2 regions of the Agromyces sp. LHK192 genome follow, and region 2 is predicted to be linked to the other one. Evidence: riboswitches for the same ligand, from Rfam matches in the RefSeq annotation. Region 2 holds a riboswitch; the other holds the start of a gene.
What was found. A riboswitch is a leader RNA that binds a small molecule or an ion and turns the genes downstream of it on or off. The one in region 2 is predicted to bind thiamine pyrophosphate.

Region 1 (14,375 bases), 1.1 Mb from region 2:
GACGACGAATGACGAAGCAGCCGGCGACGACCAGGGCGCAGGCGGCGGTCGTGAGGCGCGGCAACGGGCACGATCGCGCCGCGACTTCCTGAAGTTCGGCGGTGTGGCGGCCGCCGGCGCGGTGGTCGGAGGCGGGGTCGGTGCGGCGGCCGGCGCGGCGATCGGCTACTCCCAGGGGTTCGCGGAGGGCGCCGACGACTTCGCCGCGCTCACGCCCCGGCAGGAGGCCGGCTTCGACCACGTCGTCGTGGTGATGGGCGAGAACCGCTCGTTCGACAACATCCTCGGGTACCTGTACACGCCCGACACGGTGCCGAGCGGCCAGAGCTTCGAGGGTCTCGCGTTCGGCGACTACTCGAACGCGGCGCCGGACGGCACCGTGTTCGCGGCCCACATCTACGACGGGCCGACCGACGAGATCATGGGCCGGCCCGATCCCGACCCCGGCGAAGAGTACCCGCACGTCAACACGCAGCTGTTCAACCTCGTCGACCCCGGGGGCAACGCCACGAGCGGCGTCGGCGACATGGCGCACCCGTACAACGCGCCGTCGAAGGGTGAGACGCCCACGATGGACGGCTTCGTCAGCGACTACATCAACAACTCCGAGCGGCTGCGCAAGGGCACGGAGCCGGGCCTCGACGAGGTGGAGCAGATCATGGGCTCCTTCTCGCCCGAGATGCTGCCGGTGCTGTCGACGCTCGCCAAGAACTTCGCGGTGTTCGATCACTGGTTCTGCGCCGTCCCGTCGCAGACGTTCTGCAACCGCTCGTTCTTCCACGCCTCGACGTCGCACGGGTTCGTGACCAACAAGCACGGCGGCGGCTACGACAAGTGGCTCGACGCCGAACCGACGCCGACGGTGTTCAACCGGCTCGAGGAGGCCGGGCTCACCTGGAAGGTGTACTTCGACGCGCTCCAGATGGTCTCGTTCACCGGGGTGCTGCACGCACCGGTGCTCGAGCAGTACTGGAAGACCGAGCATTTCGCGACGATGGACCAGTTCTACAAGGACGTCGAGGCGGGAGAGCTCCCCGCCTACGCGTTCATCGAGCCGCGCATGGTCTACAACCACAACGACTTCCATCCGCCGTTCGGAAAGCTCCGCGAATCCACGGTCGACGGCGAGGAGGTCGTCGACAGCGCGATCTCCGATGTCCGCGCCGGCGAACTGCTGATCCACAACATCTACGAGGCGGTCAAGCGCAGCGCGACCCCCGACGGGTCGAACGCGATCAACACCATGCTCCTGATCACGTTCGACGAGCACGGCGGCACGTACGACCACGTCCCGCCGCCCGCGGCGATCCCGCCGCACGAGGGTGCGGATCCGGGCGAGATGGGGTTCGAGTTCGACCGGCTCGGGTGCCGGGTCCCCGCCATCGCCGTCTCGGCGTACACGCGCGCCGGCACGATCATCCACGACGAGATGCACCACGGCGCGGTCATCGCGACGCTCTCGCGGCTGCACGGCCTGAAGCCGCTCACCCGACGCGACGCGGGCGCCAACGACCTGTTCAGCGTCGTGAACATGGACAAGCCGCGGCATCCGTCCACCTGGCCCACTACGACGCCGCAGTACGTTCCTCCGAATCCCGAGTCGACCGCGCCGCACCCGGCGCACGCCACGAAGGACAAGCCGCTGAGCCCTCCGGCGCGCGGGCTGATCGGGTTGCTCCTCGCGAGGGCGGGCGCCGGTGACGCGCCTGAGCCGCAGACGTTCGAGCAGGCCTACGAGGAGCTCAACCGTCGTGGCGCCGGGCTCTTCGGCCAGTAGCTCGCCCCGGTAGAATCGACGCATCCCCACCACGACACGTTCGGAGCAGCATGTCTGAAATCAGTGCGGAGCAGGTCGCGCATCTCGCGAACCTCGCCCGCATCGCGCTCACCGAGGAAGAGATCGCGCACCTCACCACCGAACTCGGCCAGATCATGCAGGCCGTCGAGCAGGTGAGCGCCGTCGCGACGCCCGACGTCCCGCCGACGAGCCACCCGATCCCGATGCGCAACGTCTTCCGCGACGACGTCGTCGGCGACAACGTCCTGACGAACGAGCAGGCGCTCTCCGGGGCGCCCGAGCGCGACGGCGATCGGTTCGTCGTCTCCGCGATCCTGGGGGAGGAGCAGTGAGCCACGGCGACGACCTGATCCGACTGTCCGCGTCCGACCTCGCCGCCCGCCTGTCCGCCGGCGAGGTCTCGTCCGTCGAGGCGACGCGCGCGCACCTGGACCGCATCGCCGCCGTCGACGGCGCGGTGCACGCCTTCCTCCACGTCGCATCCGATCGTGCCCTCGCCGACGCGGCCGAGGTCGACCGCCGTCGTGCGGCCGGTGACGAGCTCGGCGAGCTCGCCGGCGTGCCGATCGCCGTCAAGGACGTCCTGGTGACCGAGGGCATGCCCTCGACCGCCGGCTCCCGCATCCTCGAGGGCTGGATCCCGCCCTACGACGCGACGCCCGTGCGCAAGATCCGCGACGCCGGCCTGGTGCCCCTCGGCAAGACCAACATGGACGAGTTCGCGATGGGCTCGTCGACCGAGCACTCGGCGTACGGTCCGACCCACAACCCGTGGGACCTCGACCGGATCCCGGGCGGCTCGGGCGGCGGCTCGGCCGCAGCGGTCGCCGCGTTCGAGGCGCCGCTCGCCCTCGGCAGCGACACCGGCGGCTCGATCCGCCAGCCCGCGCACGTCACCGGGACCGTCGGCGTGAAGCCGACCTACGGCGCCGTGAGCCGATACGGTTCGATCGCCCTCGCGTCGAGCCTCGACCAGATCGGCCCGGTCACGCGCACCGTGCTCGATGCCGCCCTGCTGCAGGACGTCATCGCCGGGCACGACCCGCACGACTCGACCTCGATCCCCGATGCGTGGCCGTCGATGGCCGACGCGGTACGCCGAGCGGATGTCTCGGGCCTGCGCATCGGCGTCGTCAAGGAACTCGACTCCGACGGCTTCCAGCCCGGCGTCCGCCAGCGGTTCCACGAGGCGATCGACCTGCTCGAGCGCAACGGCGCCGAGATCGTCGAGGTCTCCACGCCGAACTTCGAGCACGCGATCGCCGCGTACTACCTGATCCTGCCCGCCGAGGCCTCGTCGAACCTCGCGAAGTTCGACTCGGTGCGCTTCGGCCTGCGGGTCACGCCCGACGGCGGCGGCACGGTCGAGCAGGTCATGTCGGCGACGCGCGAGGCCGGATTCGGCCCCGAGGTCAAGCGCCGCATCATCCTCGGCACCTACGCCCTGTCCGCCGGCTACTACGACGCGTACTACGGCAGCGCCCAGAAGGTGCGCACGCTCGTGCAGCGCGACTTCGAGCACGCGTTCGCGGACGTCGACGTGCTCGCCACGCCGACCGCGCCGACCACCGCCTTCAAGCTCGGCGAGAAGTTGAACGACCCGCTGTCGATGTACCTCAACGACGTGGCGACCATCCCGGCGAACCTCGCCGGCGTTCCGGGCATCTCGCTCCCGGTCGGCCTCGCGCCGGAGGACGGGCTGCCGGTCGGCATCCAGTTCCTCGCGCCGGCACGCGAGGACGCCCGCCTCTACAACGTGGGCGGTGCGCTCGAGCAGCTGCTGCTCGCCGAGTGGGGTGCGCCCCTGCTCGACCGCGCACCCGCGCTGTCGACCCACGAACTGCTCGCGACCGAGGAAGGCGCCGTCTGATGGCCCGTGTCGAACTGATGGACTTCGATCGGGCGCTCGAGCTGTTCGAGCCGGTCATCGGCCTCGAGGTGCACGTCGAGCTGAACACCGCGACGAAGATGTTCTCGGCGGCGCCGAACCCGGCGAACTCGGCCAACCACGGCGCCGAGCCGAACACGCTCGTCTCACCGGTGTGCCTGGGCCTGCCCGGGTCGCTGCCGGTCGTGAACGGCGAGGCCGTGCGTTCCTCGATCTCGCTCGGGCTCGCGCTCGGCTGCGAGATCGCACCGTCGAGCCGTTTCGCGCGCAAGAACTACTTCTACCCGGACCTCGCGAAGAACTACCAGATCTCGCAGTACGACGAGCCGATCGCGTTCGACGGCGAGGTCGAGGTCGAGCTCGAGAACGGCCGCGTCTTCCAGGTGCCGATCGAGCGTGCGCACATGGAGGAGGATGCCGGCAAGCTGACCCACGTGGGCGGCGCGACCGGCCGCATCCAGGGCGCCGAGTACTCGCTCGTCGACTACAACCGCGCGGGTGTGCCGCTCGTCGAGATCGTCACGCGGCCGATCGTCGGTGCCGAGGCGGATGCCCCTGCGCTGGCGCGCGCATACGTCTCGACGATCCGCGACATCGCGCGGTCGCTGGGCATCTCCGATGCACGCATGGAGCGCGGCAACCTGCGCTGCGACGCGAACGTCTCGTTGCGGCCCCGTGCCGCCGAGGGCGAGCCGGTCGCGCCGTTCGGCACCCGCACGGAGACGAAGAACGTGAACTCGTTCCGTTCGATCGAGCGCGCGGTGCGGTACGAGATCCAGCGCCAGGCGGCGATCCTCGCCGGAGGCGGCTCGATCACGCAGGAGACGCGCCACTGGCACGAGGACACGGGAACGACGAGCCCGGGCCGGCCGAAGTCCGACGCCGACGACTACCGATACTTCCCGGAACCCGACCTGCTGCCGGTCGAGCCCTCGGCCGAGCTGATCGAGGAGCTCCGGGCGGCCCTGCCCGAGGCGCCCGCGGCGCACCGTCGACGGCTCAAGACCGAGTGGGGCTTCACCGACCTCGAGTTCCAGGGCGTCGTGAACGCGGGCCTGATTGCCGAGGTCGAGGCGACCATCGCCGCCGGTGCCTCGCCCGCCGCGGCCCGCAAGTGGTGGACGGGCGAACTGCAGCGCATCGCGAACGCCGAGGGGCGGGAGCCGGCCGAGCTGGTCGAGCCCGCCGCCGTCGCCGAACTGCAGCAACTCGTCGACGCCGGCACACTCACCGACAAGCTCGCGCGGCAGGTGCTCGAGGGCATGATCGCGGGCGAGGGTACGCCGCAGGAGATCGTCGACGCTCGGGGCCTCGCGGTCGTCTCCGACGACGGCGCCCTGATCGCGGCGATCGATGAGGCGCTCGCGGCCCAGCCCGACGTGCTCGAGAAGATCCGCGACGGCAAGGTGCAGGCGGCCGGCGCCGTGATCGGCGCCGTTATGAAGGCGATGCAGGGCAAGGCGGATGCCGCGCGCGTGCGCGAGCTCGTGCTGGAGCGCGCGAGCGCCGGGTAGTCCTCGCCCGACTTCGTCCGGGGCCGGTCGCGTCGATGACGTGACCGGCCCCTTCGGCGTGTGCCGTTCACAGGAATCGGATGGGATCGACGGATACCGTGTGGGTCACCCCGAGAGGAACGAGGACGTCATGGGATTCCTGGATCGACTCTTCGGCACGCCCGAGCCGCAGCGCCGGCCGGTGCCGCCGGTACCCGGCCCGGGTCGGCCGGTTCCGCCCGGAGGCGCCGCCAGGCGGCCGATGACCGACGACGAGCTCGCGGTCGAGCGGTATCGCTACCTCCTTCGCACCGCGCCGCCCGAGTCCATCGAGGCCGTGCACGCCGAGGCGTTCGCGAAGCTCACGCCGCAGCAGCGTCACCTCGTGTACGCGAACCTCGCGGCGCAGCTGCCGCCGGGGGAGCAGGTGCTGTCCGAGGAGCCGTCGGCGCTCGCACGGGCCGCGACGCGCGCCGAGCTGCGCCAGCCCGGCACGATCGAACGCACGATGTCGTCGATCCCCGGGCCCGGGGCATCCGGGTTCCAGCCGGGAGCGCCCGGATACGGCCAACCCGGTGGGGCGGGTGCCCAGCAGGGCGGTCCGGGCGCGCCGGGGCGGCCGCAGTTCGGTGGGACCGGGTTCGGTTCGATGTTCGCCGGTTCGCTGCTCGGTTCGATCGCGGGGTACGTGGTCGGATCGGCGATCGTGTCGGCGTTCCTGCCCGACCCGTCGGCATTCGAGGCCTCCGGCGATGCCGGTGCGGGCGATGCCGGTGCGGGCGATGCCGGTGCCTCGACCGAGGCGGCCGGCACCGATGCCTCCGGCGACGGCGGCTGGGGCGACTTCGGCGGCGGTGACTTCGGCGGCGGCGATTTCGGCGGTGACTTCGGGTTCTGATCGACCCGCCCAGCGGTCGATGTCGGCGGCCCGACGTAGGCTCGCAGGGTGAGCAAGCAGGACGGCTCGTCACGGCAGGTGACGACGGGCCCGGTCGATGATTCGGCGACCCCGATCCTGCACGTCGACATGGACGCGTTCTTCGTCTCGGTCGAACTGCTCTCCCGTCCCGAGCTCCGCGGCAGGCCCGTCCTCGTCGGCGGAACCGCGGGGCGCGGCGTGGTCGCTGCGGCCAGTTACGAGGCCCGCAGGTACGGGGTGAACTCGGCGATGCCGATGTCGGTCGCGCTCCAGCGCTGCCCGAACGCCGTCGTGCTGCGCGGCGACTATCGCAGGTATACGGAGTACTCGAAGCGCGTGATGGAGATCCTCGGCGACGTGACGCCGTTGGTCGAACCGCTGTCGATCGACGAGGCGTTCCTCGACGTCTCGGGCGCGCGCCGCCTGCACGGCAGCCCCGGGCAGATCGCCTGGTCGATCCGCGAACGCGTCCGTGCCGAGACCGGCCTCACCTGTTCGGTCGGCGTGGCCGCCACCAAGTACGTGGCGAAGGTCGCGTCGGGTCGGGCGAAGCCCGACGGGATGCTGGTGGTGCCCGCTGCCGACACGCTCGAGTTCCTGCGGCCGCTGCCGGTCTCGGCGCTGTGGGGGGTCGGTCGGGTGACCGAGGAGTCGCTGACGCGTATCGGCCTGCTGACCGTCGGCGATGTCGCGGAGACACCGCCGGAGGCGCTCGAGCGCGCCGTCGGACCGGCGCTCGCGACGCGACTGACGCAACTCGCGAACGGCATCGATCCTCGCGAGATCACGGTGCAGCGCAGCGAGCGCAGCATCGGTCACGAGACGACGTTCGACCACGACCTGACCGACCCGGAGGAGATCCGGAGGGCGCTGCTCGGGCTCGCAGGCAATGTCGCCGCGAGGCTCCGCAAGGCGGGCACGACCGCCCGGACCGTGGTGCTCAAGCTGCGGTACGGCGATTTCCGCACCGTGACGCGCTCGCGCACGCTGGCGGAGCCGACCGACGTCGCCAGGCGCATCTACGAGGAGGCGTCCGGCGCGCTCGACGAGTTGGTGGGTGCGGGCGTGAAGGTCCGACTGGTGGGCGTGCGAGCGGAGCAGCTCCGACCGAGCGGCGGCGCCGCCCTGTGGGACCCCGACGAGGACTGGCGCGACGCCGAACGCACGATCGACGAGGTCGTCGCCAAGTTCGGACGGGGTGCGGTCAAGCCTGCGGCGCTCGTCCGTCGAGACGGTAGCGGCGCCGTCGCGGGTGCCAGGTTCCGCCGTCCCCTCGACGACGATGATGAGGCGTGAGCTCCCAGCGCAAGGGGGTGTCGCGTGGGCGCGGCCGCCGGTAGCGTGGCGGCATGGCTGAATTCGTACTCGAACTCGCGGAGAACGTCGGCAGCGTCGGCGTCAAGACGTCCTACGGCGAACCCGTCGACGTCGGCGGGAGCACTGTGATCCCCGTCGCGCTCGGCTGGTACGGCTTCGGCGGTGGCAACGGCACCGACGACGAGGGCCAGCAGGCATCGGGCGGCGGTGGCGGCGGCGGTTCCATTCCGCTCGGCGCATACATCGGCAGGAGCGGCGGCGATGTCCGGTTCGAGCCGAACCTCATCGGCCTGATCCTCGCGGCGACGCCGCTCGTCTGGGTCACCGGCAAGGCACTGCGCTGGGTCATCCGGGCGCTCAAGCGCTGACCATTCACCGCATCATCGAGGGGCGCGCACGGCGGAGGCCGGTCGTGCGTATACTCGTGCACTGAACACGGGAGTCCGGTGAGCCGGGCTGAGAGGAAGGTTCTCCAACCTTCGACCGTCGAACCTGATCTGGGTCATGCCAGCGCAGGGAGGGCAATCACATCTCGTTCCCGTGCCGCTTTCCTTCGAACGAAAGGGCACGACAGTGCACGCAACCACCTCCGTCGCAACCGAACCCGCCACCGGTCGTCGCAACCTCCGCTGGCGGGTCGTCGACATCGTCGTGGCAGCCGTCCTCGGCGTCGCGACCGGCCTCCTCTTCCTCTTCTGGAACAACGTCGGGTACGCATGGTTCTCCGCGGCCGACGCGGTCACACCCGGGCTCGGCGGCATCGCCGTGGGCATCTGGCTCATCGGCGGGGTCCTCGGCGGACTCGTGATCCGCAAGCCCGGCGCAGCGCTGTTCGTCGAGCTTCTCGCGGCACTCGTCTCCGCGCTCGTCGGCAATGCCTGGGGCATCGAGACCCTGTACTCGGGGCTGGCGCAAGGTCTCGGTGCCGAGCTGGTCTTCGCCGCCTTCGCATACCGGCGATTCGGCGTCGTGACCGCGATGCTCGCCGGCGCTTCCGCAGGCCTCGGTGCCTGGACGCTCGAACTGTTCACCTCCGGCAACCTGCAGAAGTCGGCGGAGTTCCTCGGCATCTACCTGGGCACGCTCCTGGTATCCGGTGCGGTACTCGCAGGACTGCTCGGATGGCTCATCGTCAGGGCGCTCGCAGCGACGGGCGCGCTGAACCGATTCGCCGCCGGTCAGTCGGTCACGCAGCGGGTCTGAGGATGACCGGGACCGAACGGCTCGCTCCGGCGACCGTGGAGGCCAGGGGATGGGGTTGGCGGCACGCCGGCCGCATCCGTTGGGCCGTCGACGGGGTCGACCTCGAGATACGACCGAGCGAGCGCGTCCTCGTCGTCGGCCCTTCGGGCGGCGGCAAGTCGACGCTGCTCCACGCGCTCGCCGGCGTGCACGGCGGTGCGGAGGAGGGCGAGTCGAAGGGCTCGCTCCTCGTCGACGGCAGGGAGCCCGCCGCCGCACGGGGACGGGCCGGGCTCGTCCTCCAGGACCCCGACTCCCAGGTGATCCTCGCCCGCGTGGGCGACGATGTCGCGTTCGGGTGCGAGAACCTCGGCGTGCCCCCGGAGGAGATCTGGCGACGCGTCGAGCAGGCGCTCGACGCGGTCGGGCTGGACCTCCCGCTGCAGCATCCGACCAACGCGCTCTCGGGCGGTCAGAAGCAACGCCTCGCCCTCGCGGGTGCGCTCGCGATGCGACCCGGGCTGCTGCTGCTCGACGAGCCGACCGCCAACCTCGACCCCGACGGGGTCGCCGAGGTGCGCGATGCCGTCGGCCGCGTGCTCGACGCGACCGGTGCCACCTTCGTCGTCGTCGAGCACCGGGTGGACGTGTGGCTCGGGCTCGTGGACCGCATGGTCGTTTTCGGACGGGACGGCAGGCTGATCGCCGACGGTGCTCCGGAGGCCGTGCTCGAGGCGCACCGTTCCGCGCTGCTCGATGCCGGGGTCTGGGTACCCGGCGTGCCGGCCGACGCCGGGACTCGACGCGACGTCGGTGGGCCCGCGCTGTTGCGCGCCGAGCACCTCTCCGTCGGGCGGACGCGCGGGAAGGTCGTGCAGTCCGACCTCGACCTGGATCTGGTCGAGGCGACGAGCACGGTGCTGACCGGACCGAACGGTGCCGGCAAGTCGACCGTGGCGCTCACGATGGGCGGCCTGCTTCCGGCGCTCGCGGGTCGGGTCGTGGCATCCGATGCGCTGGCGCGCGGGGCGGGAGCCGAGCCGATCCGGTGGCGGTCCAAGCAGTTGCTGAGCCGCGTCGGCACGGTGTTCCAGGAGCCCGAGCACCAGTTCGTCGCGCGCTCCGTCCGCGAGGAGGTCGGCGTCGCCCTCCGGGCGCTCGGCCGGCGGGACGACGCCGCCGCACGACGCCTCGACGAGGTGCTCGAGCGACTGCGACTCGATCACCTCGCTGCCGCCAACCCGTTCACCCTCTCGGGCGGCGAGCAGCGACGGCTGACGGTCGCCTCGGTGCTCGTCGCGCAACCGTCGGTGGTGATCCTCGATGAACCGACGTTCGGCCAGGACCGGGTGACCTGGACCGAACTCGTGCGACTGCTGCGCGAACTGGTCGACGGCGGCGTGTCGCTGCTGTCGGTGACGCATGACCGTGCGTTTCGCGAGGCGCTGGGGGATCGGCACCTCGACCTGCGCCCGGCCCTCGGCGGCGCGACCGTCGGCAGCGCGACCGTCGGCAGCGATCGGAGGGCCGCATGACCGCGGTCAGAACCGACGCCGCGCAGGCGGCCGGAGCACGCGACGCAGGCGCGCGGACACGGGAGGGAGTGCGCCTGCGGTTCGTCGACCGTGTCAACCCGGTCACCAGACTCGCCGCGGCGATGGTGCTGACCACGCCCCTGCTGCTCACGGTCGACTGGGTGAGCGCCGCCGTCGCGCTGGGGGTGCAGCTCGTGCTCTTCTTCGCGGCCGGTGTGACCCCGCGGCTGCTCGTGCGACGGACCTGGCCGATCCTGGTCGCGGCACCGATCGCCGGTATCTCGATGCTGTTGTACGGTCAGCCCGAAGGCGAGGTCTACGCCGAGGTCTGGCTCGCGAGGATCAGCGACGGCTCGATCGAGCTCGCCATCGCAGTCACCGTCCGCGTGCTCGCGATCGGCCTGCCCGCCGTGCTGTTGTTCCTCGACGTCGATCCGACCGACCTCGCCGACGGGCTCGCCCAGGTCTGGCGGTTGCCGAGCCGGTTCGTACTCGGAGCTCTCGCCGGGACCAGGCTCGTCGGGCTCTTCGTCGAGGACTGGCGGGCCATGGCGCTCTCGCGACGAGCTCGGGGGATCGGCGACCATGGTGCCATCCGCCGCTTCGCGACCATGGCGTTCGCGCTGCTCGTGCTCGCGATCCGTCGCGGCAGCAAGCTGGCGACCGCGATGGAAGCCCGCGGATTCGGCAGCGATCGACCCCGCACGTGGGCGCGCACGTCGACCGTCGGCGCTCCTGATGCCGGGCTGATCGCGATCGCGGCGGGCATCGCCGCGCTCGCGGTCGGCGCCTCGCTCGCGGCGGGAACGTTCCACCCGGTGTGGGCGTGACCCCGACCCTGACCTGCGACGCCGCCGTGGCCGCCGTCCGCCGGGCGGCGGCCGCGGTGCACCGTCCGGTGATCGCGATCGACGGTGCGAGCGGCAGTGGCAAGTCGACGTTCGCGAGCACCCTCCAGGGCGCATGGCCCGACCGTCGCATCGACGTGATCCGACTCGACGACGTCTACCCGGGATGGCACGGGCTCGACGCGGGCGCGTCGACCGTGCGGCGCCGGATGCTCCTCCCGCGCGCCCGGGGCGCCGTCGGTGCGGTCCCGCGCTGGGACTGGGCGGCGGGCGTCGTCGCGGGCATCGACCGGCTGCCGCCGGGACGCCCGCTGATCGTCGAGGGCTGCGGCGCCTTCGCCGCGGTGCGACGACTCGATGCGGCGCGCGTGTGGCTGGTGGCATCCGACGACCTCCGCAAGCGCGCCGCGCTGGCCCGTGACGGCGGCGCGTTCGATCCGTACTGGGACCTGTGGGAGGCGCAGTGGCGACGGTACGTCGCACGGACGCGGCCACACGTGGCGGCGGACCTGATCCTGCGGAGCCGGATCGGATGATCGCGGCGTGCTCGGGCGTCCTCCGCCACGCGGGGCGTACGGTGGACACCATGAGTGCAGCAGAGACCGGCGAGTACCTCGCCGAGTTCATCGACGGCCCGCTCGAGGGGGAGTTCGAACGTCGCGCGCTGGTCGGCGGCGCCTCCGAGGAACGGCTCGCCCGGGTCGCGGCGGTCGACGGCCTCGAGTCGTTGTTCTGGTATGACCGTGTCGACCAGGTCGACGGCGACGAGGGGATCCATGCGAGGTTCCGGTTCGATCCGGGCGACTCGGACCCGGTCGAGTTCGACCCGGACGACAACGAGTAGCGAGCGACGGTCGTGATCAGTCGGCGAGGAACTCGCCGATGATCGCTCCCGGGTTCGTGAGCCGCCAGACCGGGCCGGGGTCCGAGATCGCCGCGGAGAGTTCGAGCGGTGAGGCGAGTTCGCCCTCCGGCGTCGGCACCGCGACGCGGCCGACGGCCGTTCCGGAGCCTGCTGTCGTGAACGGGTCGACCTCCAACGCGACCTCGCCGTCGGCGGAGGCCCATCCGGTGCTCGTGCGGGTCGCCTGCGCGAGCAGGTCGGCGCGGTCGCCCCAGGCGGAGACCACGGTGCCGTACGCCGTCCCGGCCGTAATCACCTCGACCGGGTTCGACGCCGCGGCGGCGGACTGGGTGGCGGCAGTGACCGCCGGATCGAGCGTCTCATAGTCGGGCATCAGCGTCATCGCGCCGACGAGGCGAACCGCATCGGAGCCGTCGGCGGACGGCACCTCCGTGGTGTACACGAACGTGATCGCCGCCTGGTCCGTGAAGCTGCGCGTCATCGCCCGTACGCCCTGGTCCGACAGGTGCGAGATCGCGTCCAGGATCGAGCGCGCCCCCACGCCCTGCGACGACTGACCAGCGAGGATGGCGGCGATCGCCGGATCGGCGACCGCCAGCCCGGCCAGCCGTGCGAGTTCGGCCGCGGTCCCGACGTTGTCACCGGAGAGTCCCGTTGCGTCAGCGACGCTGAGCGTGGTGAACCCGTTCGCCGCGAGCCACTCGTTCGCGCCGGCGACGTACTGGTCGACGCTGCCGAACGCCCAGCGGGCGAGGGTGTCGGCGTGGTTGTTGCTCGAGGCCATGAGCACCGCGCGGATGACGTCGCGTTGGGTCCAGTTCTCGCCGGGCGAGACCTGGAGCGCGCGTGATCCCTCAGACTGGTACCGCAGGTAGTCGGTGTAGTCATCGGGCCCGATGCGGATCGACGGCCCGTCCGACCCTGCGGCGAGGGGCAGCGAGTCCAGCGTGGCGAGCAGCGTCACGAGCTTCGCCGCGCCGCCGATCGGCACCACGTCGGTGCTTCCCCCGGTCGCGATGAGCTCGGTCTCGCCGTCGACGGTGACCGCGGCCAGCGCGCTCGCTCCCTCCGCGGGAAGGGTCACGGGCGACGTCGCCGGCGCGGTCGCCCCGGCGCTCGCGGGTTCGACCGCGACGGCGGGAAGCGGACCGAGGAGCATCGCCGGGCCGTACACCCCGATGAACAGGATCGCGAGCGCGCCGAGGGCGATGCCGACGATGCGGCCGGGGCTTCGGGTCATGCTCTCAGGCTAACGCGAGCCGCGGGCGCCGCCCGACGTCGAAACGCTCCCGTTCGTCACGCCCAGCCGAGTTCGTGCAGGCGGTCGTCGTCGATGCCGTAGAAATGGGCGATCTCGTGCACGAGCGTGACATGGATCTCGTCGCGCAGCGCCTCCTCGTCGTCGCAGATCGCCAGCAGCGGTTCGCGGTAGAGGATGATGCGGTCGGGCATCTCGCCGAAGCCGTAGCGGTCGCGGTCGGTCAACGAGGTACCGTCGTAAAGCCCGAGGAGGTCGAGCGAACCGTCCTCCGGGCGGTCCTCGACGACGAAGACCACGTTCTCGAGACCGTCGACCATGTCGTCCGGCAACGCGTCGAGTTCGTCGACCACGATCGCTTCGAACGCGTCGGCATCGAGGTGCATCTCGGGCTCCGATCGGGTGGCGGATGACGAAACCCCCGCCGCTCTCCGAACGACGGGGGTTCCAACCGGGTGAGTAACGGGGCTTGAACCCGCGACCTCCTGGACCACAACCAGGCGCTCTACCGACTGAGCTATACCCACCATGCGCGCACGATCTCACGATCGAGGCAACTCCACGAGCTTACACCACCTTGGCTGCGAACTCGTCCACGACGGTGGCCGCGAGCTCCTGCAGTTCCTGGCTCGACGGCCCCGGATCGGCGACGAAGACCGCGCGGCGGTAGTACTCGAGTTCACGGATCGACTCGAGGATGTCGGCGAGGGCGCGGTGACCGCCTTCCTTGGCCGGCGAGTTGAAGAAGACGCGCGGATACCAGCGCTTCGCGAGCTCCTTGATCGACGACACGTCGACGTTGCGATAGTGCAGGTGCGCATCCAGACGTGGCATGTACTTCGCGATGAACGCGCGGTCGGTGCCGATGGAGTTGCCGGCGAGCGGCGCCTTCTGCTCGTCGGGCACGTGCTGCAGCACGTACTCGAGCACCTGGTACTCTGCGTCGGCGACGCTCACGCCGTTCGGGATCTCCTCGATCAGGCCCGACTGGGTGTGCATCGCGCGCACGAAGTCGCCCATCGATTCCAGGGCGCTCGCGTCGGGTTTGATGACGATGCTGAGCCCAGCGTCGACCGGCTGGAGGTCGTAGTCGGTGATGACGACGGCGATCTCGACCAGTTCGTCGACCCCGAGGTCGAGTCCGGTCATCTCGCAGTCGATCCAGACGAGTCGGTCGGTCGAGGCTGCCATGGCGGCGAGTCTACCGGCAGCGACCGACCGGGCCGCGCCGCGCCGATCGGGTGCACGCCCGAGGTGTGCGCCCGGGGTGCG
Region 2 (14,375 bases):
TGGCCGGTCGGCCGTTCGGCGCGGAGCACGGCAGGGGCGAGCCGGATGTCGAGGTCGTCGTCGGGGAGTTCCATGCGGTCGGGGGCGCCGAGGCGGCCGCTCGCATCGACGCGGGCGAGCAGTCGCACCTCGCGGGCGGCGCGGTCGCGGGCGCTGCGGTCGCGGGCGTGCGCGTTGCGGGCGCCGCCGTGGCTCTGGCTCTGGCCGTCACCAGCGCCGCTGCCCGGCTCGCGCCGATCGTCGATGACCAGCACGCCGTCGAGTGCGAGGCGCACCACCGCGGCCGGCAGCCATCGCGTCGCCGACGAACCCGACGCGAACGCGACCGACGCGAGCCCCGCGACCACCGGATCGGTCGGCGCGAAGAACACCTGCTCGCGCGGCCGTTGCAGCCACGCGGCGATCAACGTTCCGGCGACGATGGCAGCCATGAGCGCGCCGCCCAACGCGAGCAGCGGCAGAACCCCGGTTGCGAGTGCGCTCTCCCCCATGCGGCGGATGCTACCCGCCGCGGATTCCGGCGGCTACCGGGAAATCCACACGGCGCGACCGATTAGCCTCGTTGTGCCGGAACAGTCCCGGCCAACTCCTGGAGGTCGGATGTCGGGCGACTCGGTGCGGGCTGCGCATCAGGGCGGGCGAACCGCTGCGCACCCGGGCGTCGGGCGAACCGCTGGGCACGCCGGCGGCGGGTATCCCGAAAGCACGACGGGAGGCCTCCCGAGCGGGCATCGGGGTGGGCATCCCGGCAGCGGGCATCCGGGTGGCGGGCACCCCGGTGGGCATCCCGGCGGCGGGCATCCGGGTGGGCATCCCGGCGGCGGGCACCCGGGTGGGCATCCCGGCGGCGGGCACCCGGGTTCCCGACGGGCCGAGGTGCACCCGACGGTGCGGGCTGCGACCCCGCGACGGGTCCTGTGGACCTCGGTCGCGATCGCGTGGACGGGCGCCGCGGCGACCGCGCTGCTGTTCGCGCGCGTCGGCGCACTCCTCGACGACGGGCGAGCGGATGCCGGGGCCATCGTGTTGCTCGTCGTGCTCGTGGTCGTCGCCGCGGCCTGCGCCGCCGGCGGACCGGCGTTCTCCGAGCGGGCGGCATCCGAGACCGAGCGGCGGCTCCGGTCGGCGGTCGTGAGCCGCGTCTTCGACCTCGGGGTGACGCGCACGTCCGGGCGCGCGGGCGAGTTGCTGTCGCTCGCGACCGACACCGTCGAGCGCACCGCGAACTACCGGGCCGGATTCCTCGGCCCCATCCTCGGGGCGATGACCACGCCGCTGCTCGTGCTCGCGATCATGGCCGTCACGGTCGACGCGCCCACCGCCGGATGGCTCGCGCTCCTGCTCGTGCTGGTGCCGGTGCTCATCGGCGGGTTCCAGCGGCTCGTGCGCCCCATCGGCGCCGCCAACCGGCGCTCGCAGGCACAGCTCACGGCCGCGTTCCTCGAGGCGATCCAGGCGCTCGACACCCTCGTGTACGCGCGCGCCGCCGATCGCGCGGGAGCCGACCTCGCCCGCCGAGGCGAGGCCCACCGCCGCAAGCTCCTGAAGCTCCTCGCCGGCAACCAACTCCTCATCCTCGTCGTCGACGCGGCCTTCTCGCTCACGGTCGTGGTCGCCGCTGCGGCGATCTCGACGGCCCGCATCGCCGACGGCTCGATGACGCTCGGGCAGGGCGTCGCGATCCTGCTGATGACCACGCTCGTCATCGGCCCGGTCGACCTCGTCGGCCAGTTCTTCTACATCGGCGTCGCGGGCCGGGCGTCCCAGGCGCGCATCGGCGACCACCTCGGCCCGGCCGCGAGCTCGATCCCGTCACGGCCATCTCCCACGCGTGCGACTTCCACCGACGCTTGCGTGGTGGAACCCGCACCGGCGGGTGGAAGTCGCACGCGAGAGAACTCCCGGGCGAGTGGCCTCGAACCCGGCCTCGAACCCGGCCTCGAACCCGGCCTCGAACCCGCCCTCGAACCCGCCCTCGAGCTCGCCGACGTGACGGCGGGCTGGCCGGGCCGCCCGCCCGTGCTCGACGGGCTGTCGCTCCGGGTCGAGCCGGGCGAACGGGTCGCGCTCGTCGGCCCGAGCGGCGTCGGCAAGTCGACCGTGGCCGCGCTCCTGCAGGCCCACCTGACGCCGGCCTCCGGCCGGGTGCTCGTCGACGGACTCGACACGGCCGAGGCATCCGGTTCCGCCGTCCGCGACCGGCTCGCCGTCGTCGAGCAGCGCACCTTCCTGTTCCTCGGTTCGATCGCCGACAACCTGCGGCTCGTCGACCCCGATGCCGACGACCAGCGGCTGTGGGCGGCGCTCGACCTCGCCGGGCTGCGCGCCGAGGTCGAGGCCATGCCCACCGGCCTCGACTCGCCGGTCGGCGAACAGGGACGCCTGCTGTCGGGCGGTCAGGCGCAACGGCTCGCGATCGCGCGGGCGTGGCTGCGCGATGCCCCGATCCTGCTCCTCGACGAACCCACGTCGCAGGTCGACCTCGCCGGCGAAGCCGCGATCCTCGAGGCACTCGACCGGCTCGCCGCCGACCGCACCGTGCTGATGATCGCGCACCGGCCGGGCGCGATCCTCGCGGCCGATCGTGTCATCGACCTCGGCGCCGCGCAGACGGAGGGCCGAGCATGAACGACGCCCCCACCCGGATGCAGCTCACCGCCTGGCTGCTGCGCCACACCCGGCGCCTGCTCGGCCCGCTCGTCGTCTCGGTGCTCGCGCGCATCGCGAACCAACTGCTCGGCGTCGCCCTGCTCGTCGTGTTCGCGACCGCGCTCGGTGCGGCGGCGAGCGGCGGCCCCGTCGAGACGTCCGCCCTCATCGCGTGGCTCGTCGGTCTCGCGCTCGCGAAGGCGGGCCTCCGCTACCTCGAGCACTTCTCCGGCCACTGGGTCGCGTTCACCGCGCTGCAACGGCTGCGCGAGTTGTTCTTCGCCCGGCTCGTGCCGCAGGCGCCTGCGGCGACCGCCGGTCGTGCCGGTGCCGAGCTCACGGCCCGCGCGACCCGCGACATCGACCGTGTCGAGGTGTTCTTCGCCCACACCATGCCGCCCGCGGTCTCGGCGGTCGTCGTGCCCGTCGTCGCCCTGACCTGGCTCGGCTTCGCCGTCGATGCCGTGCTCGCCGCGGTGATCGCCCCGCTGGTCGCCGGCATGCTGCTGGCGCCCCTCGTCTCGGGACGGGCGACGTGGCGGGCGGCGAGCGGTGTCGCCCGCGGGCGCGGCGAGGTCGCGGCCCACGTCGGCGACGACGTGCAGGGCGTGCGCGAGGTCCTCGCGTTCGGCGCCGAGCGGGCGCGCCTGGACGCCCTCGATCACGCCGGGCGAGACCTGACCACGGCCGTCGGCGCGGCCGGGCGGGTGCGGGCAGGGCGCGCCGTCGTCGTCACGCTGCTGCAGCTCGCGACCGTGATCGTGCCGCTCACCGTCGGCCTGGCGACCGACGTTCCCGCGGCGTCCGTCGCGATCGCGCTCGCCGTCGCGGTCGGGCTGTGGGTGCCGGCGCGGGGCATCGAGGGGTTCACGGCGGGGCTGGATGCCTCGTTCGCCGCGGCCGGCCGGGTCCGCGAGATCGTCGAGGGCACGCCGGCGGTGGTCGACCGGGTCGGTGCCGGCAGCGCCGCCACGATCACCGTCACCGACGCGACCAACGCCGCGGCATCGGCAGCCGCCCCGCACCCTTCGCCTGCACCCGCGCCGTCCGCCTCGATCCACCTCCACGACGTCGTCGCGCGCTACCCGGGCGCAGACCGCCCCGCCCTCGACGGCGTCACCGCCCGCTTCGAACCGGGCGCGTGGAGCGTCGTCGTCGGCGTCTCGGGCAGCGGCAAGTCGACCCTCGCGACGCTGCTCGTGCGCGGCTACGACCCCGAACGGGGCGCAATCCGCCTCGGCGGTGCCGACCTGCGCGAGCTCGGCCTCGACGACCTGCGCCGTCGGGTCGCGCTCGTGTCGCAGCATCCGGTCGCGGTGTCGGGCACGATCGCCGACAACCTGCGGCTCGCCGCGCCCGACGCGACCGACGAAGCCCTGCGTGAAGCAGTCGACCTCGTCGGGCTCGCCGACTGGATCGCCTCGCTCCCCCAGGGCTTCGAGACGCCGGTGCGCGAGCGCGGTCGCTCGGTCTCGGGCGGGCAATTGCAGCGCCTCGCGCTCGCCCGGGCCCTCGTCGCAGACCCCGAGGTGCTCGTGCTCGACGAAGGGCTGAGCCAGCTCGACGCGACGACCGCAGCACTCGTGCGCGACCGCCTCGTGGCGCGCCGCCTGGGCCTGACCGTGGTCGAGATCACCCACCGCGCCGACCTGGTGCCCGACGACGCGGCCGTCGTCGTGCTCGACGGCGGCCGCGTGATCGAGCAGGGACCTGCGGGAATCCTCCGCGCCTCAGGCGGAGCGTTCGCGCGCGTCGAAGCGCGGAACTGACGGCGCTGCACTCCCGGCCGGTCCCCCGCCAGCGTCCACCACCAAGCCACTGAGGCCCATCCGCTCAGACCCAGTCGCTCAGGCCCGCGGCCACCAACCCGGCAGCAGGCTGCCGACCTCCTCGGCGGCGGTCGCGGCATCCGTCTCGTCGCTCGACGACCAGGTCTCGATGATGCCGACCAGCGCGCCGGCGATGAACGCGGCGGCGCGATCCATGGCGTCGTCGGTGCGGGGCGCGCCCGGTACGTCCTGATCGCGCCATACCTCGAGCGCGAGCCGAGCGCGCTCGCGGAGCCGCTCCTCGAGGGCGATGCGGAACACGCCGCGCGTCGATGAACCGAGCAGCGTGCGGTATCCGGCTCGCTCGTCGGCGACCAGGGTCAGGATGTCGCGCATCGAGTCCACGTACCGCCGCGACACGTCGACGGGGCGTTCGGCCCGCGGGTCGACGTCGACCTCGGCGATCCGGTCGATGCTCTGGCTGAATTCTTGCAACGCGAACTCGGCGACGCTGTCGAAGTGCCCGTAGAACGTCGTGCGATGCACCGCCGCCTCGCGGCACAGCTCGGCGACGGTGACCTCGTCGAGCGTCTTGCGCTCGAGCAGGCGCGTGAGGGCCTCGGCGAGCAGCTCACGCGTCCGGATCTGTCGGGGATCGAGGCGCACGCGCAACACCTTAGACCCGGTCGCGTCGTGCAGCGGCAGCCGATCGCGCGTCGCCCCACTGCATGGAACCCTCATGGGCGGAAGCCCCATGCGTGGAGCCCGGACGCGATGAGCGGATGCCCCGGCCGGGGCATCCGCTCATCGATCCGTTCACCGAACCGTGGGGGTTCAGGACTCGTAGTGCGCGAGGCCGGCGGTCTCGCCGCCGTCGGCGACGAACTCGGCGCCGGTCGAGAAGCTCGACTCGTCGCTCGCGAGGAAGAGGATGAGGTTCGACAGCTCGATCGCCTCGCCCTGCCGGTGCAGTGCGACGTGGTTCTGCGCCGCGTCGAGGCCCTCGGTCATGGGGGTGCGGATCGAGCCCGGGTGCACCGAGTTCACGCGGATGTTGTAGCGGCCGAGGTCGAGGGCTGCGTTCTTGGTGAGCCCGCGCACGCCGAACTTCGCGGCGTTGTAGCCGGGCAGCGCCTCGTAGCCCTGCAGGCCCGCGGTCGACGAGATGTTGATGATCGAGCCCTTGCCCGAGGCCTTGAGCGCGGGGATCGCGGCCTTGATGCCGTAGAAGACGCCCGTGAGGTTGATCAGGATGATCTTGTCCCACGCCTCGAGCGTGTACTCCTCGATCGAGCCGAAGTTCGCGATGCCGGCGTTGTTCACGACGACGTCGAGGCCGCCGAACTCGTCGACCGCGACCTTGACCGCCTGCTCCCACTGCGCGTAGTCGGTCACGTCGAGGTGGACGTATCGCGCGTTCTCGCCGAGCTCGGCGGCGAGCGCCTCGCCGTCGGCGTCGAGCAGGTCGCCGATGACGACCTTCGCGCCCTCCTCCACGAGCAGCCGGGCGTGGGATGCCCCCATGCCGCGGGCTCCGCCCGAGATGAGTGCGACCTTGCCGTTGACGCGTGCCATGTGTTGCCGTTCCTTCCGTCGATCGCCCGGCGCCCGATCGGGAGGGCGCGGGCAGAGGTCGGCATCGAAGGCGGCGCATGGCCGTGCAGGGGTGTCGACCCCGTTGTCTGGTTTGCGCAACTATTCTACACCTGTCGATTAGTGTGCAGGCCAGTCAACCCGTGAACCGACACCTTCCACGCCGCAGCGACCGGCGGCCTCAGTCGCGGGGTGTGCGGAATCCGCCGCCAGTGTCGAGGTCGTCGCCCGCCTCGAGATCAGGTCCGTCGCTCTCGGTGATGTTCGCGCCCTCCCAGAACGGGTCGACGCCCAGCTCGCGGTCATGCTCCGCCTTCAGGCGGGCCTGTTCCTCCGCGGAGTCGGCGAACTCGCGGTCGTCGGGCAGGTCCTGGTCACCGGTGCGGTCGCTCATGTTCAGCCTCTCCGATCGTCGGATGTGTCGGTGCGCGGCTCGAGGAGCGAGCCGGCCGGCACGGCGAAGCCGCGCTCCGCGCCTCCGCCTCGCGCCAACTGCCGCGCTTCGTTCGCCAGGTCGGCGACGCGTTGCGCCAGGGCGAGGATGCGCGCTCGATGGTCGGCGCCGTCGGTCGAGACCAGCAGGGCCGAGCGTTCCCCGTCGCCGGAAACCGAGTGGGTGAGACGCATCCGCAGGTGCTCGGACTCGGCGAGGCGCACGACAGCCTCGGCACCGCCTCGCCACCCTCCGGCGCCGACCGCGTCGCGGGCAGCATCCAATCGACGATCGGCGACCGCGATCACCCGGCGAACGTCGCGGCGGGCGGGTTCGACGCCGACGCGCGGGAGGCCGCCGACCGGATCCGCGGCGTGCGGGACAGCGCGGTCGGCGTCCGTCGATGCGCCGCCGTCGAGGACCTCGTCGACCCAGGCGCACATCCGGACGATGCGCACGGCCCGCGCGCGGACGAGCTCGGACTCCCCCGGCACCGCGGCACGGTTGAGCCGGTACAGCCGGAACGCGTCGTTCAGGCACCCCCGCGCCGCATCGAGCCGGTGGCGCAGCAGCTCGGTCGCGTCGGCACCGAGGGCCGCCTCGACGAAGCCGAGCTCCTCCTCGGCCAGGCCGATCCGCTCGTCGGCGGCGAGCAGCGCCGATGCGGCCCGCCTCGCCGTCTCGGCGCCGCGGACCTCGACCTCAGCCGCACCCCGTCTGCGTCTGGCCATGAACCCGGCCATGCTCCATGGTACGTCGCCCGCACCCGTTGGGAACCGGACGCGACGGTGACCGCGATGCGGCCGAGCGAGGGCCGCTCCGCCACGCCCCACCTCCGCGCCGGGGCGCGACCTCGGCGCTACGCTCTGGCCATGTCGGATGTCCCGCCGCCGCAGCGGCCCTCATCGCCCAGCCCGGCCGCGCCCGAGGACCCCACTCCGCCGCCGTCCGACGCACTCAACACGATCGCGCACATGCGCGACGCCGTGCTCTTCGACGGCCCGCACCGCACCCGACGCATCTCCCGATTCTGGATGCTGCTGATCCTGTCCGCCGTGATCGCATCCGCCGGCGTCGTCGCCGACTCGACCGCGACCGTCATCGGCGCCATGATCGTCGCGCCCATGATGATCCCGATCCAGGGCACGATGCTCTCGACCGTGCTCGGCGACCGCGGCAACCTGACCCGCTCGTTCCTGATGATGGTGGCGGGTGCCGCCGCCGCGATCGCGGTCGGCTACCTCGTCGCCATGCTGGTCTCGAATCCGATGACCGCCGAGACCAACTCGCAGATCGCCGGGCGCGTCTCACCCAAGCTCATCGACCTGCTCGCCGCGCTCGCGACCGGCGTCGTCGGCTCGATCGCGCTCGTGCGCAAGGACATCTCCGACACGCTCCCGGGCGTCGCCATCGCGATCTCGCTCGTGCCGCCGCTCACCGTCGTCGGCATCGCCGCGGAGTCGGGCGCGGTCGACCAGTCGCTCGGCGCCCTGCTGCTGTTCCTCACGAACGTGGCCGCCATCCTCGGCACCGGCATCGTCGTGATGGCGCTGTTCGGCGTGCAGCGGTGGGGCATCGACCGGGCGAAGGCCCCCGTCGTCGGCCAGATGAGCCGGCGCAGTTCGTACCTCGCGATCTTCGCGATGCTCGTCATCGTCGCGATCCCGCTGACGTTCACGAGCGTGCGCACGAGCGGCGAGGCGGTCCTCGAAGACAGGGTCGGCGACCTCGCCCGGCAGTGGGCCGACGACGTCGACTGGGACCTCGTGTCGGTCACGGCGACCGACGACGGGGTCCTCGTGCGGGTCACCGGACCCGAACCCGTGCCCGACCCGTACGCCCTCGTCGAGGCGATCACCGACGCGGGCATCGACCCCGCCGATGTCGAGGTCGACTTCATCCCGTCGTACCGGGTGAACCTCGGCGAGTAGCCCCGCACCCACGCACCTTTTCAGGATCAGCGCGGTCATGGCCGCGTATTGCACTCATGACCGATCTGGTCCTGAATTGGTGAACAGCACGACGGCGACGAACCGACGGCGACGACGAGGAGGCCGCATGGCGAAACGGATGCCCAAGGCGCTCTACGAGCGCGAACTGCTCGCACTGCAGGCGAAGCTCGTCGACATGCAGGCGTGGGTGCAGCAGTCGGGCGCGAGGGTGGTGGTCATCTTCGAGGGCCGGGATGCCGCGGGCAAGGGCTCCACGATCAAGCGCGTCTCCGAGTACCTGAACCCCCGGGTCACGCGCATCGTCGCCCTGCCGACGCCGAGCGCGCGCGACAAGACTCGCTGGTACTTCCAGCGCTACGTTCCGCACCTGCCCGCCGGCGGCGAGATCGTGCTGATGGACCGCTCCTGGTACAACCGGGCCGGCGTCGAGCGCGTGATGGGCTACTGCACGAACGAGGAGTACCACCGGTTCCTGCACCAGGCGCCGACGTTCGAACGCATGCTCGTCGAGGACGGCATCATCCTGCTGAAGTACTGGTTCAGCGTCTCCGACGTCGTGCAGGAGGAGCGGTTCCGCTCCCGCCTCGAGGACCCGATGCGCCGGTGGAAGCTGAGCCCGAACGACGTGCTCTCGATCACGAAGTGGGAGGACTACTCGCGCGCCAAGGACATCATGTTCGAGTACACCGACATCGCCGAGGCGCCCTGGTTCGAGGTCGAGAGCGACGACAAGCGCCGGTCGCGGATCAACATGATCGCGCACCTGCTGTCGAAGATCCCGTACGAGCCGGTCGATCGCGACGAGATCGTGATCCCGCCGCGCCCGGCGTCGGGCAGCTACGAGCGCCCGCCGCGCAACTGGGCGAACGCGGTGCCTGACCACGCGGGCGACCTGATCGCGCAGGCGGACGCGAAGGATTGAGCGGATGCCGCGCCCGCCGGACCAGCCCGACGTCGTCGCCGTCACCGGTGCGTCGGGACGGATCGGCCGCGAGATCGTGCGCCTGCTCGACCGGCCCGGGCGCACCCTCCGGCTGATCGACACCGACCTGCCCGCGAGCACGGCCGACGGGCCGTGGGGCGACCTCTCGGATCGCGTCGAGCTGCATCGGGCCTCGATCGAGGATGCCCCGGCGATCCGCGCCGCGCTCGCCGGGGCATCCGGCGTCGTGCACTTGGCCGCCCTGTCGTCGGAACGGCCGTGGGCCGACATCCTGCGCGTGAACATCGATGGCACGCAGAAGGTGCTCGAGGCGGCGCGCCTCGGCGGAGCCCGGAACGTGCTGCTCGCGAGCAGCATCCACGCCGTCGGCTTCGTCGACGCGGCGAGCGCGGCGACGACCGAGGTGCTCGTCGCACGTCCGGACACCTACTACGGCGTCAGCAAGGCCGCGCTCGAGGCGCTCGGCAGCGTCTACGCCGACCGGTACGGCCTCGGTGTCGTGTCGGCTCGCATCTGCCAGTTCGGCGCAGAGCCCGCGACCGGACGTGCGCTCGCGCGCTGGCTGTCGCCGGGCGACCTGGCCCGGCTCATCGAGGCGACCCTGCGGCTCGACGACGGAGCGCACCACATCGTGTGGGGCGTGTCGGCGAACGCGCCCGACGCCTTCGACCTCAGCGCCGGGCGGGCGATCGGGTACGAGCCGCAGGACGACGCGTTCGCGGTCGCCTTCGCGCGCGACGGCGCCGCATCGCCCCTCGCGCCGACATCGGCTCCGCTCGACGACCCGATCGGCGGCGAGTTCACCGACGACGAGCATCCGCTCGGATCGACGTTCTGACGCGGCAACCGCGACCCGCGTCGCCGACTGCTACGTTGTGCGGCATGACCGCACGGGTGCAGCAGCTGATCGAGTCGATGTTCGCCGGCGTGGAGGCACGCGACCTCGCCGCCGCGGCCGCGACGATGCACGAGGACGTCGTCTTCTGGGACCCGCACTACCCGTACCCCGAGATGGTGGGCATCGTCGCCGTGCGAGAGGGACTCGAGTGGGGGCTCTCGCAGATGACGAGCATGCGGTTCGACATCGAGCGCTGGTTCTTCACCGAAGACGGGCTGTCGGCGGTCGTCGAGACCTCGACGCACCACGTGCTGAAGGCGGGCGCACGGCGTCTGGACTTCCCGCAGGTGTTCGTGATCGACACCGATGGCGAACACATCACGAAGCTGCGCGCGTACGAGCCGTACGGACCGCACGGCACGACCGGGTTCGGGCTCGCGATCGTGCACGCCGTGTACCGGTGGACGCATCGCAAGCCGTCGGCGCCGTCGACGGTGCCGGTCACCGCCGACTGATCCGGCGGCCGCGACCTCCTCAGGCCTTCTGGCGACGCGCGACCAGGACCGTGGCGACGGCGAGCCCGCCGGCCAGCACCGCGAACCCACCAAGCGCCAGCCCCTCGACGGGCAGGCCGAGAACCGTGTCCGGAACCGCCGAAGGCGCAGCCGCCGGCGTGGCCTCCGGCGCGGATTCCGCTGTGGACGCCGCCGCGACCTCCTCCGGCAGTCGCGCCGCCTCCGCGGCGAGCGCGCCGGCACGCTCGATCGCGAACGGCACCGGCGGGACGGGGTCCGCGGGCTGTGCGGCACCGGCCATCGGCGAGACGACGCAGGCGACGATGACCGCGGCGAACGCGGCGGACACGCCGATGATCCGACGGTTCATGATGCCTCGCAGGGGGTTGCGCGGTGGTGCGTGGGGGCGGGCCTCACGGCCCGGAAGCGGGCGGAGCAGCCGGTCGGGGTGCACCGGCGCCTCCACGCTACTGCGCTGCGCCGCCCCGGCGCGCGTCACGGGACACCCCCGTTCACGGGGCAACCGAGACTGGCCGACACCTGTCCGCACGACGAGACTGGGCGCATGCCGCTCGACCTCGACATCGCCGTGCAGGCCATCCTCGACCGCGTGCTCGATCGCGCCCGGCCGGTCGGGGGCGGCGAACTCGCCGACTACATCCCCGAGCTGGCCGCGGTCGACCCCGACCGACTGGGCATCGCGATCGCGAGCGTGCGCGGCGACGTGCACGTAGCCGGCGACGCCGACACGGCGTTCACGATCCAGTCGGTGTCGAAGCCGTTCGTGTTCGCGCTCGCGGTCGACGCACTCGGGCTCGAGGCGGTGCTCGAACACGTCGGACTCGAGCCGAGCGGCGAGCCGTTCAACGCCATCAGCCTCGACGAGGCGACCGGGCGCCCGCTCAACCCGATGATCAACGCGGGTGCCATCGTCACCTCCTCGCTCATCCTAGGCGGCACGGCCGAGGCGAAGGCGGCCCACATCGTCGACGGCCTCGGGCGGTTCGCCGCCCGCGACCTCGTCGTCGACGAGGAGGTGTTCTCGTCGGAGGCCGGCACCGCCGACCGCAACCTCGCGCTCGCGCACCTCGCACGGGCGACGGGCGCGCTCACCTCGAGCGTCGAGGTCGCGACGACCGCGTACTTCCGCCAGTGCTCGGTCGCCGTCACCGCCAGGGACCTCTCGATCATGGCGGCGACCCTCGCCGCGGGCGGCGTCAATCCGCTCACGGGCGACCGCGTGATCAGCGCCGATGCGGCCAGGTGGACGACCTCCGTCATGACGAGCTGCGGCATGTACGACGAGTCCGGAACGTGGCTCGTCCGGGTCGGGCTGCCCAGCAAGAGCGGCGTGGGCGGCGGCATCGTCGCCGTGCAGCCGGGCCAGTTCGGGATCGGCACGTTCAGCCCCCGCCTCGACGCGCGCGGCAACAGCGTGCGGGGCGTGGCGATCCTCGAGGCGCTCTCGGCACGGTTCGGTCTGCATGTACTCTCGCAGGGGCCGGAGATGCGGTCGCCGATCGCCGCCGTCAGCGAAGACGGCGACCACCGGATCGCGCACCTGCGCGGCGAGCTCCACTTCGCCCAGGTCGAGGAGCTCGCGACCCGGTTGCGGCCCCTCCTCGGCGGCGACGGATGCCTCGTGCTCGACCTCGAGGGAGTGACCCGCGTCGGCGGCGCCGTGCGCGAGGTGCTCCGCGAACTGCCGTCCATCGTCGGCCCGAGGCCCGACGGCGGACCCGCCATCGCACTGCGGGATCCCGACGGCGTACTGGACCCCGAGCGCTGACGGAGGACGTCCGCGACCACGACGGTCATGCTCGGCACGCGGCATCCGCGTGGGTCTATGCTCGGTCGGAGTGACACGGGGTGCCGCCCCGCTCCGCGCGATCGTCGTGCGGGGCATCCGCGGCTGAGATCACACCCGTCGAACCTGATCTAGTTCGGACTAGCGAAGGGATGTCGCCATGCGCGATCGCCTGTTCATCGACCCTGCCCGCCGATCGACCGAGGTGACGGAGACCGCGATCGCGGTGCTCCACCGTCTCAGATCGACGGGCCCGCTCATCCACTGCATCACCAACACGGTGGTGAAGAACTTCTCCGCGAACGCGCTGCTCGCCGTCGGCGCGTCGCCGGCGATGGTCGACATCCCCGAGGAGGCGGGCATGTTCGCGGGCATCGCCGGCGGCCTGCTCGTGAACCTCGGCACGCCGCAGGCCGAGCAGCGCGACGCCGCCCGCGAGGCCGTCGCCGCGGCCAGCGCCGCGGGCACGCCGTGGGTCCTCGACCCGGTCGCGATCGGCGTGCTGCCGGTGCGGACCGCGCTCGCGCACGAGTTGCTGGCGTCGCGGCCGACCGCGATCCGCGGCAACGCGTCGGAGATCCTCGCGCTGGCGGGTTCCGGCGGTGGCGGCCGGGGCGTCGATGCCGCCGACACGACGGATGCCGCGGCCGACGCGGCCCGCCGGCTCGCGCTCGACTCGGGCGCCATCGTCGCGGTGTCGGGCCCGGTCGACCTCATCACCGACGGCGTGCAGACCGCGCGGGTCGCCAACGGCGACGCGCTGCTCACGCGCGTGACGGGCGGCGGATGCTCGCTCGGCGCGGTCACGGCGGCGTTCCTCGCCGCTGCGCGCGGCACGGAGGTCTCGGCGTTCGAGGCCGTCGTCGCGGCGAACCTCGTCTACACCGTCGCTGCTGAGCTCGCGGCGACGCCCGGCGCCGACGGCGCGCCGGTCGGCCCGGGCACCTTCGCCGTGGGGTTCCTCGACGCGCTCGCCGTCGTCGACTCGGCCGATCTGCACGACCGCGCGCACCTGACCCTGACCGGCGCCGCGACGCCGGCCGAGGAGGTGCTCGCGTGACCGGCGTGCGAACGGCCCTCGACCTCTCCCTCTACCTGGTGACCGACCCGGTGCTGTGCGGCGAACGCGGCGTGGCGGCCGTGGTCGCCGACGCGGTCGCGGGCGGGGTGCGCATCGTGCAGCTTCGCGACAAGCGCGCGACCGACGCCGAGATCGTGGAGCAGCTCGGCGAGCTCGCCGACGCGATCGACGGGCGCGCCGTGCTCGTCGTCAACGACCGGCTCGACGCCGCGATCGCGGCGCGGGCCCGCGGCATCCGCGTCGACGGCGTGCACCTCGGACAGGCCGACCCCGCCGTGGAACGCGCCCGGGCGGCACTCGGCGCCGACGCGATCGTCGGCCTGACCGCGAACCAGCCCGAGCACCTCGCCGCGCTGGCGCGCGTGCCCGCGGGCACGGTCGACTACCTCGGCGTCGGCGTCATCCGCCCCACCCCGACCAAGCCCGACCACCCGCCGGTGCTGGGCGTCGACGGGTTCGCCCGGTTCGCCGCCGCGACCGACCTGCCGTGCGTCGCGATCGGCGGAGTCGGGCAGTCGGATGCTCCCGCACTCCGCGCGGCCGGGGCCGCGGGCCTTGCGGTCGTCTCCGCGATCTGCGCCGCAGAGGATCCGGCCGAGGCCGCGAGATCGTTCGCCTCGGCGTGGGAGGCGGCGCGATGAGCCGGCCGATCCCCCGCGTCCTCAGCATCGCCGGCAGCGACCCGTCGGGCGGCGCCGGCATCCAGGCCGACCTCAAGTCGATCGCCGCGGTCGGCGGCTACGGCATGGCCGCGATCACCGCGCTCACCGCGCAGAACACGCAGGGCGTGCGCGA

Region 1: it holds a riboswitch for thiamine pyrophosphate, as region 2 does, so the genes downstream of both, ELQ40_RS10555 (ECF transporter S component) here and thiM (hydroxyethylthiazole kinase) in region 2, are expected to answer to the same signal.

The regions. Positions count from the first base shown of each region.
Region 1 is NZ_CP034753.1:2,331,563-2,345,937, reverse strand. It holds gene ELQ40_RS10590 (alkaline phosphatase family protein) at 1-1,777, shown strand, start outside; gene ligA (NAD-dependent DNA ligase LigA) at 1-12, shown strand, start outside; gene gatC (Asp-tRNA(Asn)/Glu-tRNA(Gln) amidotransferase subunit GatC) at 1,828-2,130, shown strand; gene gatA (Asp-tRNA(Asn)/Glu-tRNA(Gln) amidotransferase subunit GatA) at 2,127-3,668, shown strand; gene gatB (Asp-tRNA(Asn)/Glu-tRNA(Gln) amidotransferase subunit GatB) at 3,668-5,200, shown strand; gene ELQ40_RS10570 (hypothetical protein) at 5,331-6,077, shown strand; gene ELQ40_RS10565 (DNA polymerase IV) at 6,126-7,394, shown strand; gene ELQ40_RS10560 (hypothetical protein) at 7,448-7,783, shown strand; TPP riboswitch at 7,841-7,951, shown strand; gene ELQ40_RS10555 (ECF transporter S component) at 7,989-8,618, shown strand; gene ELQ40_RS10550 (ABC transporter ATP-binding protein) at 8,621-10,132, shown strand; gene ELQ40_RS10545 (energy-coupling factor transporter transmembrane protein EcfT) at 10,129-10,962, shown strand; gene ELQ40_RS10540 (hypothetical protein) at 10,959-11,516, shown strand; gene ELQ40_RS10535 (hypothetical protein) at 11,567-11,824, shown strand; gene ELQ40_RS10530 (hypothetical protein) at 11,841-13,085, opposite strand; gene ELQ40_RS10525 (metallopeptidase family protein) at 13,142-13,489, opposite strand; tRNA gene ELQ40_RS10520 (tRNA-His) at 13,558-13,630, opposite strand; gene orn (oligoribonuclease) at 13,671-14,294, opposite strand.
Region 2 is NZ_CP034753.1:3,401,962-3,416,336, forward strand. It holds gene ELQ40_RS15420 (hypothetical protein) at 1-491, opposite strand, end outside; gene ELQ40_RS18855 (ABC transporter ATP-binding protein) at 889-2,628, shown strand; gene ELQ40_RS15430 (ABC transporter ATP-binding protein) at 2,625-4,418, shown strand; gene ELQ40_RS15435 (TetR/AcrR family transcriptional regulator) at 4,497-5,084, opposite strand; gene ELQ40_RS15440 (SDR family oxidoreductase) at 5,253-5,993, opposite strand; gene ELQ40_RS15445 (hypothetical protein) at 6,193-6,405, opposite strand; gene ELQ40_RS15450 (hypothetical protein) at 6,408-7,175, opposite strand; gene ELQ40_RS15455 (DUF389 domain-containing protein) at 7,317-8,375, shown strand; gene ppk2 (polyphosphate kinase 2) at 8,503-9,318, shown strand; gene ELQ40_RS15465 (NAD(P)-dependent oxidoreductase) at 9,323-10,177, shown strand; gene ELQ40_RS15470 (nuclear transport factor 2 family protein) at 10,222-10,692, shown strand; gene ELQ40_RS15475 (hypothetical protein) at 10,712-11,062, opposite strand; gene glsA (glutaminase A) at 11,258-12,481, shown strand; TPP riboswitch at 12,548-12,669, shown strand; gene thiM (hydroxyethylthiazole kinase) at 12,660-13,559, shown strand; gene thiE (thiamine phosphate synthase) at 13,556-14,221, shown strand; gene ELQ40_RS15495 (bifunctional hydroxymethylpyrimidine kinase/phosphomethylpyrimidine kinase) at 14,218-14,375, shown strand, end outside.